DNA from 3 places in the Rossellomorea sp. y25 genome. Region 3 is predicted to be linked to each of the others. Evidence: predicted binding sites of a transcription regulator. Region 3 holds the regulator's gene; each other region holds the start of a gene.
The links. The regulator Rex, encoded in region 3, represses fermentation and respiration genes when NADH is low (regulators of the CRP and FNR family bind a similar motif). The targets are predictions, from matches to a motif close to TTGTGAAATATTTCACAA.
Positions count from the first base shown of each region.

Region 1: a site for Rex is predicted at 1,675-1,692, ahead of AAEM60_RS13835 (cytochrome c oxidase subunit II). Genes of this name have one in related genera too.
Region 2: a site for Rex is predicted at 4,766-4,783, ahead of AAEM60_RS22075 (AtpZ/AtpI family protein). Genes of this name have one in related genera too.

Region 1 covers NZ_CP145886.1:2,738,917-2,745,642, reverse strand. Annotated here, with positions in the region: gene AAEM60_RS13840 (b(o/a)3-type cytochrome-c oxidase subunit 1) at 1-954, opposite strand, end outside; gene AAEM60_RS13835 (cytochrome c oxidase subunit II) at 956-1,432, opposite strand; gene AAEM60_RS13830 (glucose 1-dehydrogenase) at 2,027-2,797, shown strand; gene AAEM60_RS13825 (3-oxoacyl-[acyl-carrier-protein] synthase III C-terminal domain-containing protein) at 3,006-4,076, shown strand; gene AAEM60_RS13820 (isoprenylcysteine carboxylmethyltransferase family protein) at 4,073-4,642, shown strand; gene AAEM60_RS13815 (hypothetical protein) at 4,737-4,907, shown strand; gene AAEM60_RS13810 (dynamin family protein) at 5,091-6,726, shown strand, end outside.
Region 2 covers NZ_CP145886.1:4,428,937-4,435,662, reverse strand. Annotated here, with positions in the region: gene AAEM60_RS22100 (S8 family serine peptidase) at 1-177, shown strand, start outside; gene rpiB (ribose 5-phosphate isomerase B) at 339-782, shown strand; gene AAEM60_RS22090 (TIGR01440 family protein) at 795-1,337, shown strand; gene glyA (serine hydroxymethyltransferase) at 1,751-2,992, shown strand; gene upp (uracil phosphoribosyltransferase) at 3,428-4,057, shown strand; gene AAEM60_RS22075 (AtpZ/AtpI family protein) at 4,939-5,160, shown strand; gene AAEM60_RS22070 (ATP synthase subunit I) at 5,166-5,540, shown strand; gene atpB (F0F1 ATP synthase subunit A) at 5,563-6,276, shown strand; gene atpE (F0F1 ATP synthase subunit C) at 6,349-6,561, shown strand; gene AAEM60_RS22055 (F0F1 ATP synthase subunit B) at 6,723-6,726, shown strand, end outside.
Region 3 covers NZ_CP145886.1:263,693-270,418, forward strand. Annotated here, with positions in the region: gene rimI (ribosomal protein S18-alanine N-acetyltransferase) at 21-458, shown strand; gene tsaD (tRNA (adenosine(37)-N6)-threonylcarbamoyltransferase complex transferase subunit TsaD) at 455-1,471, shown strand; gene AAEM60_RS01500 (ABC-F family ATP-binding cassette domain-containing protein) at 1,870-3,813, opposite strand; gene AAEM60_RS01505 (redox-sensing transcriptional repressor Rex) at 4,003-4,680, shown strand; gene AAEM60_RS01510 (twin-arginine translocase TatA/TatE family subunit) at 4,735-4,905, shown strand; gene tatC (twin-arginine translocase subunit TatC) at 4,921-5,694, shown strand; gene AAEM60_RS01520 (YdiK family protein) at 5,710-5,916, opposite strand; gene AAEM60_RS01525 (CPBP family intramembrane glutamic endopeptidase) at 5,913-6,656, opposite strand.

The DNA of each region.
Region 1 (6,726 bases), 2.2 Mb from region 3:
AGCTCCTTTGGATCTGCCGTACATTTCAAAGGTAGCGAAAAGAGAAAATGCAGTCATCAAGGAAGGTATGACAACCATAAAGGTAAGAACAACCTGTAGAAACTTCCAATATGCGTCAATTCCAGGTTCCACTAATTGGTGATGGAAACCTACCGGGATAGAGAATAGAAGGAACAAAATAAATGAAAGTCTGGCTAACGAATCTGAAAATATTTTTCCGCCAATGATTTTTGGAATAATGACATACCATGCCATATAGGCAGGCAGCAGCCAAAAATATACAAGGGGATGACCGAAATACCAGAATAATGTTCTGCTTACGAGCACATCTACTCGATCAACGAGGCCAAGAGACCAAGGAAGGAGCTGGAATAAAACCGTTCCTGCCACACCAATGGTGGCGACAATCCATAAGACGGTATTGATGATGGCCATGAATGTTAACAGAGGGCTTGGTAGTCCAGGGTTTTCTTTTCGCCAGCTTACATATTTGATGATCATGCCGGCCCCGCCTAACCAGCTTCCAACAACGACGAAAGTCAAACCTAAGTAAAATATCCAGTGTGCCTGCAGGGGAGCATAGAAAGTATAAAGTACAGTTGCTTCATTTAATAGAATCATAACAGCGGCCATGATTGTACCAAGAAGCATGACCCAGAATCCTAACCAGCCAAACAAGCGCGATTTTCCAGAATAGGTACCGGAAGTTCGGGAAATGGCAGCATGCTGGAATCCAAGGATAAAGAAAGTGGTTAATACCAATCCCAATAATACGCCGTGAACCGTTAAGACCTGGTAATAGCCAATCCCTGCAGGCAAAATGAATTTGCCTGACCTTACCAACACTTGTAATAATCCAGCCAATCCACCTAGAGCCAAGGCAATAAAGCCAACATAAATATGTGCCATCGCCAAAGTAGCATCTTTTTTCTCAATTCTCACAAATCGTTTCATTTTAGTCCACCACCTTGATCATAGATTTCATTGTGTGGTGACCTACCCCACAATATTCATTACATACAACGAGAAATTCTCCTGTTTTGTCAAGGGTTGTTGTATATTCACTAACAAATCCAGGTTCAAGCATCATATTAATGTTTGTTCCTGCCACTTCAAATCCGTGAACAACATCTTTTGTTGTGGCGATGATTTTAAGTGTAGATCCTTTAGGTATTTCAATTTCCCCGGGCGTGTAGAGAAATGCTGATGCGACAAACACTAACTCGTAATCCCAATCCTTCCCTTCTATCTTCTTTAATCCCGGCTCGTTAAAGGGCGAGGTTTTATCCACTTGCTCGGGATTGACGTATGCTTTCGCGCTTGGAGGTTGATGTCCTTGATGAAAAGCACTGATTCCTAAAATAACTAAAAATAAGATAAGAGACCCTGTTCCTAACGTTAACCACCATTTTTCATAGCGATGCATGTGCATGTTAACCACTCCTTCAGAATTAAAAACGATTTAAAAATAGTAAGAATACTCCTAGCCAAGTAAGGACTAAAAAACCACCTAGGAACAGAACCGAAGTAAAAGTTCCTTTTAATGAAGTTGACTCTTCGACCTTAACCTCGGTTTTTTGATGTAATTCCGGTTTCGCCATTTATCTCATTCCTTCCATTCATTGGATGATTGATTTTGTTATCACTATCATAAAGGTGTAAACCCTTATGAATCTGTGATAAATGTCACAGGTTACGTGAAAAATTGTGAAATAAATGTGAAGTCAGAAATAAATAGGTCTTTCAATCGGTTCATTTGTCGGAACGACATGCATAGAGTATAGGAATGAAAATAAAGAGGGAGGAGGATATTTCGTGGAAAAATTTTATTGTAAGCATTGCTGTCAGATCTTTTCCGAGAAAACGGTTTGTCCTCAGTGTCAACTTCATGTAGATTCGAAAATCCACATTCATGTCCAGAACCAGGGGGACAAGAAGAAAACTCGTTAAAGCGTAAACCTTTTAGCAGTCAACATGACTGTGTTAATATATAGAAGATTCAAATAATGGGTAGGGTGGTGTGAAGATGTATTTACCTTCATTTTCATTAAAAGATAAACTGGCTGTTGTCTCTGGTGCCGGTCGTGGAATTGGACGAGCTCTCAGTATAGGTTTAGCAGAATCAGGAGCCGATGTTGTCCTGCTATCAAGGACGAGGGGCGATCTGGAAGAAACGGCCAGTGAAATTGAAAAGCTGGGAAGAAGGGCTTATATAATCCCGACGGATGTGACATCACGGGAAGAGATTCAAAAAGCGATTGCTTACATAGAAGATCAAAAACGTTCCATTGATATTTTAATTAATAATGCAGGAATGAATATTCGTTCCAGCGCCCTTGAGGTTACGGATGAAGAATGGCAAACGATCATGGATACAAATTTGAAATCTGCTTTTATGATGAGTCAGGAAGCAGGTAAACATATGAAGGAGAAGAATCAGGGGAAAATCATTAACATAGCGTCTGTAGCTGGACAAGTTGCTTTACGTACAGGGGTTGTGTACGCTTCAACGAAAGCAGCCATGATTCAAATGACGAAGGTATTAGCCATGGAATGGGGAAAATACAATATTAATGTGAATAGTATCGGACCTTGGTATTTTAAAACGCCACTAACAAAAGAGCTATTGCAAAACGAAGAATATGTAAACGATATTTTGGCCGTAACACCCCTAAAGAGAATCGGTGAACTGGAGGAACTTGTAGGCCCTGCTGTTTTCCTTTCCTCGGATGCTTCGAATTATGTTACAGGCCAAACCCTTTTTGTGGACGGTGGAATGACGATTCAAGGTTTTTGAACTTCCGTACAACAAAGAGCTAACTTATTGCGGGTTAGCTCTTTGTATATGGTAAAGTGATTATCGAATCACAATAATCACCAATGGTATTCTTTTCGAATGAAGGCATATTCAGATGGATTTGAAGGACTATACATAATCTTGAATACATGTTTTGTGATTTTTTGGAAATGCTACCCTTACATGGAAGTGTAAGGAGTGTACGTATATGCCGAAAATTGTCTCAGTTGAAACCGAGATTCCCCCTGTGAAGATTACACAAAAAGAAGCGGCAGAATTTGCGAAACAATTGTTTTCGACAAGCTTTAAGAATATCGGACGTCTTCTCACCGTGTTTGAAAATGGTGAAATAGACAGTCGTTATTTCGTAAAAGATCTCGAATGGTTTTCTAGGGAGCATACCTTTCAAGAAAAAAATGATGAATTCATTCACCACGCAGTTGAATTAGGCAGCAAGGCTGTTAAGAAAATCCTATCCAATCATCAGATTACACTGGAGGACATTGATGCGATTTTTACGATTTCAACATCTGGCCTCGCAACACCAAGTCTAGAAGCGAGAATTATGAATCTTCTGCCATTCTCTTCTCATGTTAAACGAATTCCGATTTGGGGATTGGGATGTGCAGGGGGGGCAAGCGGGCTGTCACGGGCCTATGAGTACTGTTTAGCTTTTCCGAAAGCAAATGTTCTCGTCCTTTCCATTGAACTTTGTTCACTCACCTTTCAGCATGGGGATCGCTCAAAGAGCAATTTAATTGGAACGTCTCTTTTTGCGGATGGCGTTGCGTGTGCTGTTGTATGTGGTGATGAAAGCCCATTACTTGAAGGGATTTCCCACCCATTGCCATCCATTTTCGCCACTCAATCGACTCTCTTAGAGGATTCACTGGATGTAATGGGGTGGGAGGTAAAGAATAACGGTTTATATGTAGTGTTTTCAAAAGATATTCCCACACTGGTGAAGAATTGGCTCAGGCCGAATGTTGAGGGATTTATCAATGCAAATGATATCAGCCTTGAAGATATTAAGCATTTTGTGGCACATCCAGGAGGTAAGAAGGTCATTGAAGCCTATCAGGAAGCTTTAGGAATGGATGAAAGCATGACATCTGAATCAATGAAGGTCTTGAAAAACTATGGGAATATGTCATCTGTAACCATCTTGTATGTGCTGAAGGAATTTATGAATAAAGGCTGTGAGCGTGGAGATATAGGCTTGGGTACCGCTTTAGGGCCGGGGTTTAGTTCGGAACTGCTTTTGATGAGGTGGGAATGATGCTCTATTTCATTCTGTTTTTTTTCGTACTGATGATTCAGAGGCTTGTGGAGCTATTCATTGCCAAGTCAAATGAGAAGTGGATGAAGGAACAGGGGGCAAAAGAATATGGACAGGCTCATTATAAAATGATGGTGGCTATCCATATCGCATTCTTTGTTTCGTTGTTAATTGAAGGAGGGATCTTTCATACAGGGGTTAACCCCTATTGGCCAATCCTGTTGGCTGGCTTCATTCTCACTCAGCTCGGGAGAATTTGGGTGATTTCTTCACTGGGGAAGTATTGGAATACAAAAATCATCGTGCTTCCGAAAGCTGAAGTGGTTGCGAAAGGTCCTTATAAATATTTGAAGCATCCTAACTACCTTATTGTGACATTAGAATTCTTGATTGTTCCATTACTCTTTAATGCCTATTGGACCCTGTTTGTCTTTGCATTATTAAATCAATTCATTCTCTCTATTCGCATTCCGCTTGAGGAACATGCACTTCGAGATGAAACGAATTATGAAAGGATTCACCTTCATACAAAGGGCTGGATCCCCCTAATCAAGAAAGAAAAATAATTTTCTTATTGAAAATGATTATCGTTTTTGTTAAGATTCTAATTGAAGATGATAATTATTCTCAATTTTTCTTAACAAAAGGGTGGGGACAAATATGGTATGGTTTCTGATATTGTTTACTGTATTAGCGTATAGCTTCATGATGAAGCATGTTTTATCAAATGTAATGAAGGATTCAGCACAAGAGAAGAAAGTACCATCATACCAGACAAACTCAAAATCTTTTGTTCATTCAAACCTGATCGCAACTGACACAACACGATAAATACATAGTCCCCTTCTTCGGAAGAGGGCTTTTTATTTTGTCTTTTGCCTCTTTTGAAATCCCTGCATATACTAATACCGTTCTCAAATACCCCATGTTGATATGATTTCATAGAGAAATTGAGCTAAATACGATAAAATAAAAACGTTATCATTTTTCTGAAAACAGAAAGGAACTAGTTCAATGAGTCAGATAGAGCATAAAAGTACACAATTACATAATACATTGCAACAACTTACAGCCTACCACGATACTTTCCGTCACAACGGAGACGTAGAGCGGGCCGCAAAGGTAGAAAGATTAGCAGAGAAATTATACAACGATGAACTGATTTTAGCCTTCTGCGGCCACTTTTCGGCTGGAAAGTCTACAATGATTAATCACTTAATGGGGGAAGAAATCCTCCCGTCCAGTCCAATCCCAACCAGTGCGAATCTAGTAAAGGTTCACCATGCATCTACGGATTTTGCGAAAATTCATTATCATGATTCCCAGCCGTTATACTTCAAGGCGCCATATGAGTTCTCCACCATTAAGGACTTTTGTAAAAACGGTGAGGAAGTATACTCTGTAGAAATAGGGCGTAGCAAGAGTGAGATGCCAGAGGGTGTATCGGTTTTAGACACGCCTGGCGTAGACAGTACGGATGATGCCCACAGACTATCAACTGAATCCGCCATTCATCTCGCTGACGCCGTTTTTTACGTAATGGATTATAACCATGTTCAATCTCAGGTGAACTTTGAGTTCACAAAGGAAATGATCCGTCATGGAGTCAAGCTGTATCTCATTGTAAATCAGATTGATAAACACCAGGAAGAAGAATTAACATTCAGCGACTTTAAAGAAAGTGTTGAGAACTCGTTTGCTTCTTGGGGTGTTGTACCCAATGGAACGTTTTTTACAAGTCTAAAAGCTCCGCATCATCCTCATAATGATCTTGAAAAATTAGAGTCATTAATTGAAGAGCAGGTGAAACAGAAAAGTGAACTGATAGAGGACTCTGCAGAATCGGCTATTTCTCAATTACGATCTGAGCATGAGAAGTGGTATGAGGAAGAGCTTGAGAAAATCGAGGAAACAGGGAGAGACCTACTGACAGAGGAGGAGTGGAATAACAAAGACGCTCTTCTTCAAACTGAAAGAAGATTGATTGAAACTTTAGCAAAAAATAACGTAAAAGCGATTAAAGAACATTTTGAGGCAGAAAGAAGAGAAGTCCTTAAAAATGCGTATTTAATGCCGTTTGAAACGAGAGAATTAGCGAAAGATTTTCTGGAAAGCAGACAACCAGACTTTAAGGTAGGTTTTTTATTTTCAAAACAAAAGACAGAAGATGAAAAAGCGATCAGAATTCAGAAGTTTAAAGACGATGTAAATACCCGCATCGAATCTCAATTAGAATGGCATCTGAAGACACTGGGAAAAAACATGGTGAAAGAATACAGTCCTTCATCAGATCAACGAATGAAGTGGGATCAATTATCTCTGGAAGTGGATGAACCATTTCTTATTGATCTAATTAAATCAGGTGCGGGAATAACGAGTGATTACGTTCTACAATACTGTGATGATCTTTCTGAGGAAATAAAGGGGAAAGCCAGAAACTATACAAATGATTTGTTTGGAGACACTTTGAATGAAATTGAAAGCGCGTCTCGAGAAGAGAATTCAGTTTTAGAAGCTGAGCTTAATGAACTCCAAAAGAAAACGGGAGTCATTTATCAGTGGAACACATTATATGAAGAAAAGACCACTCAACTGCGAAAATTAATGAGTATTGAAATCGATCAAATACAGGCAGATTCTATTCTCCAAC
Region 2 (6,726 bases), 470 kb from region 3:
ACAAATGAGCGCTCAGCCGACATTAACTTCGATGGGACGGTTAATGAGAAGGATATGTCATTCACTCAAAAGCACTATCTGAAACAGAATCCAACCGTTGAATCTGTTCATGAGCCGAAAGAAAGTGTTGAAGGAAGATCTTTGGAAGATATACTGATATCGCTTGGAATCCAATAAAAGTTCAGGCTGGGGAGAATTATTCTTCCCAGCCTATTTTCTTATTAAGCTGAGAATGAGTAGCAACATATAAAAGGAGCTAAAAAGAATCCGAAAAACTTTATATAATGAAGAGTATGTGGCAAAATAAAACGTAACAAAGGCTATGGGAGTGGATCACTATGAAAATTGCAATTGCATCCGATCACGGCGGGGTAAATATCCGCGAAGAAATCAAATCATTATTAGAAGAGCTGGGCCTCGAATATGAGGACTTCGGTTGTGAGTGTGGAACGTCCGTTGACTATCCGGACTATGCCGTACCTGTTGCAGAAAAAGTGGCGAGCGGAGAGTTCGATCGCGGCATTCTGATTTGTGGTACAGGCATTGGCATGAGCATTTCAGCTAATAAAGTCAAGGGAATTCGCTGTGCTCTTGTACATGATGTATTCAGTGCAAAAGCGACACGTGAGCACAATGACAGCAATATGTTAGCCATGGGTGAACGCGTCATTGGTCCAGGACTTGCACGTGAAATCGCCAAAACATGGCTCGGTGCGGAATTCGAAGGTGGCCGTCATGCCAATCGTATTGGGAAAATCACGGCATACGAAGACAAACAATAGGAAGTGGATTCCATGGAAATCACTCAATTAAAGGAAGAGTTACAAACGATCCTGGGAGATTTCAGCGAACAGGTTCACATGAAAAAAGGACAAGTGTTTGTTGTCGGCTGTTCCACATCAGAAGTGATGGGGGAGCGGATCGGGACATCAGGAACGATTGAAGTAGCAGAAATGATTTATGCTGAACTAAAAGGATGGGCCGATTCCATTGGCGTTTCACTGGCTTTTCAATGCTGTGAGCATCTAAACCGGGCGCTCGTTTTGGAGAGAGACGCTGCAGAAAGAAAAGGTCTGGAGGAGGTTACGGTCATTCCTGTGCGAAAAGCAGGTGGAGCGATGGCGACCCAAGCATATCACTCCTTTGAAGATCCTGTCATGGTAGAGCATATACAAGGCGACGCCGGCATCGACATCGGAGATACCTTTATCGGCATGCACCTGAAACACGTAGCCGTCCCCATCCGGGTATCACAGAAAAACCTCGGCGAAGCCCACGTCACACTCGCCAAAACCAGACCCAAACTCATAGGCGGAATCAGAGCCGTATACGAATAATGCACATTGGAAGGTCCGTTTCTCTTAGTTGAGGGACGGACCTTTATTGTAGTGTTTCTGTCTATTTGAAACCTGTTTTGAATCCCGAACTATATAGAGGGTTAAGGAGATTATGATTATGATAAAAGGGTGGAAGTGGAGATTTTGAATCAAGGCAGTGATATCACTAACAATCATGAAAATTTTATAATCATTCGACAATTATAGTCACAATGCTACTCGTGGGGGCCAGTCAGGTAGTAGATCGATAATATTGTGAATAACATTACACGAGGTCCGTCCCTCTAAACACGAACATTACGTTTTGACTAGAGGTTTTTATTTCGCGTTTTGCTGAATCGTGTTAGAATGAGATTGAATGAATCAATGAGGCACCTAGAGCAGTTGGGCCTATGAATTAAAGGGGGATATGTATGAGTAAGATTGCCAAGCAAGATCCGGAAATTTATGCAGCGATTCAAGATGAATTAGAGCGTCAACGAACAAAAATTGAGTTAATTGCATCTGAAAACTTTGTCAGTGAAGCGGTTATGGAAGCACAAGGCTCCGTTCTGACAAATAAGTATGCAGAGGGGTACCCAGGTCGTCGCTATTATGGTGGCTGTGAGCATGTCGATGTAGCTGAGAATCTGGCTCGCGATCGTGCGAAGGAACTATTTGGAGCAGAACATGTAAACGTTCAGCCTCACTCAGGAGCACAAGCCAATATGGCAGTCTACTTCACAATCCTTGAACAAGGTGACACAGTTCTTGGAATGAACTTATCTCATGGTGGACATCTGACTCACGGAAGTGCCGTCAACTTCAGTGGAATTCAATATAATTTCGTAGAGTATGGTGTGGATGAAGAAAAGCACCTGATCAATTACGAAGATGTTAGACAAAAAGCGTTAGAGCACAAGCCAAAGCTGATCGTAGCTGGAGCAAGTGCATACCCAAGAGCGATCGATTTCGCAAAATTCCGTGAAATCGCTGACGAAGTGGGAGCATACTTAATGGTGGATATGGCTCACATCGCCGGTCTTGTAGCGGCTGGCCTTCACCAGAACCCGGTTCCTTATGCAGACTTCGTGACAACAACGACTCACAAAACATTGCGCGGACCTCGTGGCGGAATGATCCTATGCAGAGAAGAATTTGCAAAGAAAATAGACAAGTCTATCTTCCCTGGCATTCAAGGTGGACCACTTATGCACGTGATCTCAGCTAAAGCTGTTGCATTCGGTGAAGCTCTGAAGGATTCGTTTAAAGAATACGCACAGAACATCATCGACAATGCCAACCGTTTAGGTGAAGGACTTGTTAAAGAAGGAATCAACCTTGTATCCGGTGGATCAGACAACCATCTACTACTGATCGACCTGCGTTCACTTGGACTGACTGGTAAAATCGCAGAGAAAGTCCTGGATGAAATCGGCATCACCGTCAACAAAAACACGATCCCATTCGATCCGGAAAGCCCATTCGTTACAAGCGGTGTCCGTATCGGAACAGCTGCTGTTACGTCAAGAGGATTCGGGCTTGAGGACATGGACGAAATTGCTTCCATCATGGCACTGACTCTTAAGAACCATGAAGACGAGGCAAAATTGGAAGAAGCACGCAAACGCGTCATCGACCTGACAAGCAAATTCGAATTATATCCAGAAAGATAATTGATGATGACCTCTTCATTAGGGACTGACTTCCCTGGTGGAGAGGTTTTTTAATAGAAAAGTAGATGATTCATCGGTTTTAAGTTCTAAATACCGGGTGTGAGGAGCAACTTAAATGGGAATCCGGCCGTTATTTACGATAATCCAGCCGTTTTCCGTTAAAATCCGGCCGATTTTGATAATAATCCAGCGGCTTTTTTAAAAAATCCGGCCGTTTCTGGCATTAATCCAGCCGATTTACATAATTAACCAAAAAATCAATCGATTCCACTACCTTACACGTCTTTTCCCTCGCCACTCATATCATTTCTAACGATTCCATTACACTTCCCATCTCTTGTTGCTCTTAAATTGTCTTTTATGTACAATAGTCTGAGGTGTAAATGAAGTGGACAAACTATTTTTACATAAATCGAACTTAAAGGAGAGAGTCGAGTGGGCAAAGTATATGTATTTGATCATCCGTTAATCCAACACAAATTAACGTTTATTCGTGATAAACAAACAGGTACGAAGGAATTTCGTGAGCTTGTTGATGAAGTGGCGACACTAATGGCGTTTGAAATCACACGCGATTTACCGTTAGAGGATATTGATGTAGAAACACCGGTAAGCAACGCAAAGGCCAAAACACTTGCAGGTAAAAAATTAGGGATCGTTCCTATTCTGCGAGCAGGATTAGGAATGGTTGACGGAATTCTTAAACTGATCCCGGCTGCAAAAGTAGGACACGTTGGTTTATATCGTGACCCTGAGACTCTTAAACCGATTGAATATTACGTAAAGCTTCCAAGTGATGTGGAAGAGCGTGACTTCATCCTGGTCGATCCGATGCTTGCAACAGGTGGATCTGCTGTTGAAGCCATCAACTCATTAAAGAAACGCGGCGCGGTAAGCATCAAGTTCATGTGCCTTGTTGCCTGTCCTGAAGGGGTGGACGCAATCAAGGAAGCGCATCCTGACGTTGATATCTTCATCGCTGCTCTTGATGAGAAGCTGAATGAAAAAGGATACATCGTTCCTGGTTTAGGGGACGCGGGAGATCGTTTATACGGTACAAAATAATTTGAAGTAAATAAGAAAGCCGGATTATCAACACGTGATAATCCGGCTTTCTTATTTATATAACCGGCAAACCCCATTGTTATTTAATTGGAAGTATTTACATTAAATTCAAGGGTTACTCATAAAAAGAATTTTCTATATAATGGAGGGGCATGTGGAGATAGAACCTATGGATTTGTTAATAAAGTGAGCAATCGATGGGAAAAGTGGTAAGTTTGTTGGGCTTTTTCATTCCGGGGAATCCTTGGATATGCTTGATGGGCCTGACCAGTCGGCTCCGCTTTTCGGCATGTTCAGCTCCGGCGGGTAGTCTCTCGAGGTCACAACTGAAAAATCCCAAAAGGCAAAGAACGCCTTTAGGGATTTCCCAGTTGTGCTTGTCGGGCCTGACCAACCCGCCTCCGCTTTTCGAGATGTCCAGCTGCGGGGGCTTGGGGCTCGAGGTCATAAGTCAAGCCGACCAAAAAGGCAAAGAACGCCTTTCCGGTCGACTCGCCTTATGCTTGTCGCCCCAGGGCAAGCCCCCTCCGCTTTTCGACGTGTCCAGCTCCAGCGGGAAGAGGCTCGAGGTCATAAGCCAAACTTACCAAAAAGGCAAAAAGCGCCTTTCCGGTAAGTTCGCCTTGTGCTTGTCGCCTCTAACCAACCCGCCTCCGCTTTTCTGTAAATGTGTTGAAAATGTGAACAATTTGGGAACGCGTGGATAGGTTGTGAACTTTTTAACTTGAACGCATTGACATAGATAAAGCCCTATTGTATGCTTACAAAGGGTATAAAATGATAAGGTTTTCACAAGGGTTGAACCCGTATGAAAACGGTTTTTCATCATTTGTACAGTGTTAATGATTTTCCACTAAATCACATGTGTGGAGATGAAAAAAATGCGTCAAAATGATCGACGCCCGTATCAATCGATGGTCTTGTATTCTGCTATTCTTTCCCAGCTTGTTGGTTCTATTTTAATAGGGATCTTCGGCGGGAGATGGTTAGATGGAATATGGAACACCACACCACTTTTCTTAATTATTGGACTACTCCTTGGGCTCGCAACAGGAATCTACACCATGCTCCGTACAGTCCAACATTTCAATTCGGGAGATTAATGTAAATGCCAGAACTTCAGCAAGTGTTTAACAGGCATCGTAAGTACATATTTTTCCTCCTTTCCCTTTACGTCCTCGGTTGGGGTTTCACTTCCTATCAGTCTATTTTCCTTGGGCTTATTTTGGGGACAGGCATCAGTCTGTTTAGTCACTGGCTGATCATGAGGAGAACCGTGCGATTCGGTGATGCAGTAGAAGCTGGTCAAAAGGTTCGATCTTTAGGGACCTTCTCAAGGATGGCAGGTGCGGCCTTTGCAGTGATCATTGCAACGGAATACCCTGAGCACTTTCATCTCCTGAGCGTCATTATTGGATTAATGACAATTTATGTTGTCATTATGATAGATTATTTTATTCAGCAGCTTAAATCTCATAAATAGCGGGGAAGAGAGGTGAATTTCATTGCATCATGAAAATCCTACAGCCGAGTTTCTAGGGTTAACTTTTAACCTGGCGAACGTACTGATGATCACAGTGGCAAGTGCCGTTGTATTCCTCATCGCCGTTCTGTCAACTCGTAGACTGGCCATGAAACCGACCGGAGTGCAAAACTTTATGGAATGGGTCATGGACTTTGTCAAAAATATCGTGAAAAGTAATATGGATTGGAAAACAGGTGGTCGTTTCCATCTCCTTGGACTTACTTTACTCATGTACATTTTCGTATCAAACATGTTAGGGCTTCCGTTCTCGGTAGTCATTGACCACGAATTATGGTGGAAGTCACCAACAGCGGATCCAGTTATCACTATGACCCTGGCGGTTATGGTCGTTGTGTTAACACACTATTATGCAATCAAGATGAAGGGCTTCGGTGAATACGGTAAAGACTTCTTCAGACCTATGTCGTTCTTATTCCCGCTGAAGATTATTGAAGAGTTTGCCAACACACTAACGCTTGGTCTTCGTCTTTACGGTAACATTTACGCTGGGGAAATCCTGCTTACTTTACTGGTAGGAAGCCTGGCACACATGGGAGCAGCCGGATTACTGGGTGCCATTATCCCAACGATTGTATGGCAAGGTTTCTCAATCTTTGTCGGCGCAATCCAATCATTTATTTTTGTTATGTTAACGATGGTTTATATGGCTCACAAAGTCAGCCTTGACCATTAATATATACCCTGTTCAAAATTGAACAAAACTACTCAAAACATTTTTTCATACATTTAAAGGAGGAAATTCAGAATGGGTCTTTTAGCAGCAGCAATTGCAATCGGTTTAGCAGCACTAGGTGCAGGTATTGGTAACGGTCTTATTGTTTCACGTACGGTAGAAGGTATGGCTCGTCAACCGGAAGCTCGTGGTATGCTTCAAACTACAATGTTCATCGGGGTTGCGTTAGTAGAGGCGATTCCTATCATCGCAGTAGTTATCGCATTCATCGTAATGGGTCAATAATAGCAGTTTAAAGTTCAAGATGGCGAAGATCATTCGATAAGAACCTTCGCCATTCCTTTATGTTTGGTACTTAAGAACATTTGATTATGAATGGTACGGCATTTGCCGTTATTGTACAGCTTTCTTATGAAGGCATTGACTCTTGAAGGGAGTGAAACCGCGTGC
Region 3 (6,726 bases):
AGATAGAGGATCGTTAGAAAATGGACATTCGATTTATGACGGTTGATGATTTAGATGCTGTAATGGACATTGAAATGAAATCTTTTAGCATTCCTTGGAGTCGAGACGCTTTCTTGAATGAGATTGAACATAACCATCTATCTACCTACCTTGTTGTCGAGGATGGCGACCATGTCGCGGGATATTGTGGGGTGTGGCTTGTGGTGGATGAGGCTCATATCACCAATGTAGCAGTGCTTCCCGAATACCGGGGACAGGGACTGGGTGAAAGTCTTATGCGTAAGATCATGGGCATTGCCACCAAGTTTGGAGCTCGTGTGATGACTCTTGAAGTCAGAGTATCCAATTTAGCTGCGCAGCATTTATATAGAAAGCTTGGGTTTCAAGATGGCGGAATTCGGAAGCGGTATTATTCGGATAATCAAGAAGATGCTTTAGTAATGTGGGTGAATTTATGAATAAAGATATGTTTGTATTGGGAATTGAGACGAGCTGTGATGAAACAGCCGTTGCAATCATAAAAAGTGGAACTGAGATTGTGACGAATGTGGTTTCCTCTCAGATTGAAAGTCATAAGCGATTCGGTGGAGTGGTACCTGAAATTGCTTCTCGTCATCACGTGGAGCAAGTTACGTATGTGTTAGAGGAAGCACTTCAACAAGCCGGGATGACGATGGTGGAGATTGATTGTGTGGCCGTGACGGAAGGTCCAGGTTTAGTAGGTGCTCTTCTGATTGGGGTAAACGCAGCAAAGGCACTTGCTTTTGCTCACAACAAACCTTTAGTGGGTGTCCATCATATTGCAGGGCATATCTATGCGAATCGACTAGTGAAAGAGATGAAGTTTCCTCTCCTTTCTTTGGTCGTATCCGGGGGACATACGGAGCTTGTGTTAATGAAAGAGCACGGTTCGTTTCAAGTAATTGGAGAAACACGGGACGACGCTGCCGGGGAGGCCTATGATAAGGTAGCTCGAACATTGAGTCTTCCTTATCCAGGTGGACCCCATATCGATCGGCTTGCTCAAGAAGGAGAAGCTACCCTTGATTTGCCAAGGGCATGGCTGGAAGAAGGTTCTTTTGATTTCAGCTTTAGTGGATTGAAATCTGCGGTTATTAACACGCTCCACAATGCTAAGCAAAAAGGAGTAACCATTCATCCACAAGACCTGGCAGCCAGTTTTCAGGCTAGTGTGATTGACGTGTTAGTAACCAAGACCATTAAAGCTGTGAAGGAATTTCAAGTCGAACAGGTTTTACTAGCTGGAGGTGTAGCGGCAAATAAAGGGTTGCGTGCGGCTCTACAAGAAGCGTTTGAGGGAGTGGACGCCGAGCTGGTCATCCCTCCGTTATCTCTTTGTACAGATAATGCCGCTATGATTGCAGCGGCAGGAACGGTTTTATTCGAACAAGGAAAAAGAGGCGGCATGGATATGAATGCACATCCTGGGCTTGATATAGAGAATTTCTAATAGTGAAAGCTTAAACGTTAACTTCGTTTAAGCTTTTTTCTCTTTTTAGCTCTGTTAATCGATGTCGTTAATAGACGGAGGAAAATGTGAATATCTTGTGGTTAACGTATACCAAATAAGGTAGCATGAAAGAAAAAAAGAACGAACATACGTTTTATCAACAGGTTGTGGATAATTTGTTAATAACTTTGTATAAGTTGTGTACACTATGTGAAAAAGACCTGGGATAAATAGCCTATTTTCTGGAATGGACTGTGGATAACCAAGAGTTTGAATGTGGATAATGTGGAAAAGTTGTGTGAATAACGATTGTTTAGGATTTTGAATGTGGATAATAATGTGGAATAAGAAAAGGGTGGGGAGCAAGTTAATCGAATACTTATCCCCAACCCTGTGGATTATTGTTCTCCTTGAAGAAGTTCTTCAAGTTCTGTCCATTCTTCCAATAGAGATTCAAGCTCTTCTTTTTCTTTTGTCAGTGCTTCATTGATGTCTTGGACTTTTTCATGATCTTGGAAGATCTCCGGGTCGCAAAGGAGGTCTTCTTTTTCTTGAATGTTTTCTTCCAGAGTTTCCATTTTGTTTTCAATTTCTTCAACTCTTCGTTTTCGTTGACGCTCAAGTTTTTTTGCTTCTTTATCGATTTTATGAGATTGCTTTTGAGTAGTGACTTGTGAAACAGGCTCTCCTTGTTCCATCCGCTCGAGTGCGGCCAGTTCTTCCTGCTGTTGCAATTTCTCTACATAATAATCATAATCGCCAAGATATTCTGTTGAACCCTTTCTGGAAAGTTCAACAACCTTTGTGGCGATGCGATTGATGAAATAACGATCATGGGACACAAAGAGAATCGTTCCTGGATAGTCAATCAAGGCATTCTCCAACACTTCTTTACTGTCCAAGTCAAGATGGTTTGTCGGCTCGTCCAGGATGAGGACATTCCCTTTTTCCATCATAAGCTTGGACAGTGCCAGTCGGGCTTTCTCTCCGCCACTAAGTGTTGAAACCGGCTTTAAGACATCTTCCCCTGAGAATAAGAAGTTTCCGAGTACGGTTCGGATTTCTTTTTCCATCTTCATTGGGTACTCGTCCCACAGTTCGTTTAAGACGGTCTTATTGGAAGACAGTTCAGCTTGTTCTTGATCATAGTAACTAATCGAAACATTTGATCCAAATTTAATTGCTCCGTCAAGTGGTTGGAGTTTATTCACTAATGTTTTCAATAGGGTGGACTTACCAATACCGTTAGGACCTACAAGGGCGATGCTGTCGCCTTTTTTAACAGCGAAGTCGATGTGAGATGAAATTCTTTCGCCTTTTCCATATCCGATGGTAAGATCTTGGACGTGAAGAACATCATTTCCGCTTGGACGATCAATTTGAAAAGCAAAGTTGGCGGATTTCTCATCACCCAGAGGTCTGTCCATTATATCCATTCGTTCTAATTTTTTTCTGCGGCTTTGGGCCATCTTGGTAGTAGAAGCCCGGGCTATATTTCGCTGGATAAAGTCTTCCAGTTTCGCGACCTCCTGTTGCTGGCGCTCGAACATCTTGAGATCCTTTTCGTAGTCTTCTGCTTTTTGTTCAAGGTATTTACTGTAGTTACCCAGGTATTTTTTGCTTCGATTTCGTGAAATTTCATACACTTGATTGACGACGCTATCCAAGAAGTAGCGGTCATGGGAAACGATCAAGACAGCTCCTTCATAGCTTTGAAGGTACGTCTCAAGCCACGACAAAGTCTCAATATCAAGATGGTTGGTAGGCTCATCCAGAATGAGGATGTCAGGCTTGGTCAATAGAAGCTTACCAAGAGCCAGACGGGTTTTCTGGCCACCGCTTAAAGTAGAGATCTTCGTTTCATAATCAAAGTCGGCAAAGTTCAATCCATGCAGGACTGAACGAATATCTGCTTCATATTGATAGCCGCCGGAATCTTTAAAACGTACTTGAAGTTCATCATATTCCTTTAATACGCGTTGGTATAAATCTTCTTGCTCATAAACAGAAGGATCGGCCATTTGTTTCTCAAGTTTTCTTAATTGTTTTTCTTGAGTTTGTAATTCTTCGAATACGGTCAGCATTTCTGACCAAATGGAAAGCTCAGATTCCAAGCCTGTATTTTGCGCGAGGTATCCAATGGAGACCCCTTTTGGCTTCGTGATATCTCCTGAATCATAAGAGAGATGACCTGCAATTATTTTTAAAAGAGTCGATTTTCCTGCCCCGTTGCGTCCGACGAGAGCCACGCGATCTCTTGTCTGTATTTCAAGCTTAATATTTGATAGGATATTATCGGCACCAAAGTTTTTCGTTAGTTGATTCACTTGTAATAGAATCATGACGTTTCACCTCTATTTCATAGTGCTAGTGTACCGTATTTGGGAGGGGAACGGCAATAAATCGACTATTAATCTTCGTACACTTAGGATAAAATATAGTGTATGATGGGTAGTAGAGTTTTAAATTCTGTCTGCTTTCTATTTTGGAAGCGGTATCAGAGGTTTTGAATAGATGTGGGGGAATACAATATGAACCAGGATACAACGAAAATTCCACAGGCAACGGCTAAGCGCCTTCCGCTATATTATCGCTTTATCAAGAATCTGTACTCATCGGGAAAGCAGAGGGTTTCATCGAAAGAATTGAGTGAAGCGGTGAAGGTTGATTCTGCCACGATACGCAGAGATTTTTCTTATTTTGGCGCGTTGGGTAAAAAGGGATATGGATATAATGTCAATTACCTTCTATCCTTTTTCCGTAAGACATTGGATCAGGATGCCATTACGAAGGTTGTGCTGATAGGTGTAGGGAATCTCGGTACAGCTTTTCTTCATTATAATTTTATAAAGAATAATAATACAAAGATTGAAATGGCTTTTGAAGTGGATGAAAAAAAGGTTGGGACACAAATCAGCGATGTACCCGTTTTTCATTTAAATGATTTAGAAGAGAGTCTTGAGGGGCATGATATTGAGGTGGCCATTCTGACAGTTCCGGCATCTTCTGCTCAAAATATCACAGACCGATTGGTTTCTTCTAATATTAAGGGGATCCTGAATTTCACTCCTGCGAGATTGACGGTGCCGGACCATATCCGCGTCCATCATATTGATTTGGCAGTTGAACTTCAGTCACTGGTCTACTTCTTAAAGCATTATTCAGGGGATGACACGGAAATGTCACAAGATGGAATCATATCCGAATAGAAAATGATTCGTATTTACGTTATGATAGAATGGTAAAAGAGGAGGTGTCTCATTATGTTAGGTGCAGGTAGTATCGTATTGATAACGGTTGTTGCTTTACTGATATTTGGACCAAAGAAATTGCCTGAGTTAGGAAAAGCAGCTGGGAATACATTACGTGAGTTTAAGAATGCAACAAAGGGCTTAGCAGATGATGAGGACGATAATAGTAAAAAAGCTAAGTAGGGTAGGATGAACGCCATGAGTCAAAGTCAAAGAGACATGACAGTCTATGAACATATAGGAGAATTGCAAAAACGACTCATGTTTGTAGTCGTTTTCTTCTTGTTAGCGGTAATTGTAAGCTTTTTTCTTGCGGAGCCGTTGATTCGATATTTGCAGCACGCGGATGAAGCGAAAGAATTAACCATGAACGCCTTTCGGATTACAGACCCTCTCAAAATCTATATGGAAATGATCATGTTTATTGCGATCATCATGACATCACCCATCATTCTATTTCAAGTATGGTCGTTCGTGAGTCCAGGCTTATATGAGAAAGAGAGAAAGGTAACGCTCAGTTACATACCTATTTCTGTCCTTCTTTTCTTAGGTGGATTGTCATTTTCATATTTTATTTTGTTTCCATATGTCGTGAAATTCATGATGGGTTTATCAACCAATCTGAATATCCAGCAAGTGATTGGAATTAATGAATACTTTCATTTCCTGTTTCAAATAACCATCCCATTTGGATTTCTATTTCAACTGCCGGTTATTATGCTGTTTCTGACACGTTTGGGGATTATTACTCCGATGTTATTGGCACAAATGAGAAAAGTGGCTTACTTCATATTGTTAGTCATAGCCGCTTTCATCACACCGCCGGACATCGTCTCGCATTTAATGGTAACCGTTCCTTTGCTCCTTCTTTATGAAATCAGCATTTGGATCTCTAAGATCGGATATAAGAAGGTTTTAGAAGCAGAACAAAAGCTTGAAATGGAACAGTTCGAGGATATAAATAAGGATTGATCAAAAGATCAATCCTTATTTTTTATTCTCTATTTTCTTTTTGATCTTGAAATGCAGCATCACCATCCGCAACCCGGAACCAAAATCAAGGGTTGCCAGAAAGACGAGCATATAAGTGAAAAATCCCCAACCATCATCCTGTACATTTTGCACAGCAAAGTATGTGAAGAGCACACCGAGAAGGAGATAAATCACGCCTGAAAATAGTGGTGATCTCCTCATAGAAATAATCCTCCAATAAATCCTTGTATTTGTTCAGCTTCGTTCATCATTTTTTCAATTTCATCCTTATAGATAGATTGCATTAGAACGACCGTTGTATTCATGGCAACGTGAGCAAATATTGGAACCAGTATCCGCTTCGTTTTGACATAAAGGAACGCAAAGGTAAAGCCCATTGCAGAGTACAAGATCACATGCTCAGGCTCAAAGTGCGCGAGAGCGAATATAACAGAGCTGATTAACGCGGCGAAGAAGAAATTCATCTTTTCATAAAGAACACCGAAGATAATCTTTCTGAATACAATCTCTTCTAAAATAGGGCCAATGATCGCAGCTACCATCATCGATAGAGGTACCTTTTCAATAATCCCAATAATCATCTGCGTATTTTCAGATCCCATTTGGATACCTAACGCATACTCAATCTGTATCGCGATGGATTGAGCGATGAACGCCATGAAAATCCCGACTACAGCCCACACAATTGAACTTCCTGCATTCATAGGAGCGGACCGTTCAAGGTTGGTGCTTGTCTCGCTCTTTCTAAGAATGCCCCAGACGACGAGGAGAGTTAATGTAAAGCTAATCACAAGCCAGTATCCAGGAACAACATTTCGTACGGTCTGCTCTGGAATCGCAAGGACATCAACACCAATCTTAAATAAAAGGGGTATCCCGACAACACTGGAAAGCTGCATCACAATATAGGCAATTAAGATAAATCCGAAATGTTTTTTCAACGTTTGATCTCCTTTAACACCTGTTAGATGAAGAACGAATAGGATTCGTCCTGAACATACTCCTGTACAA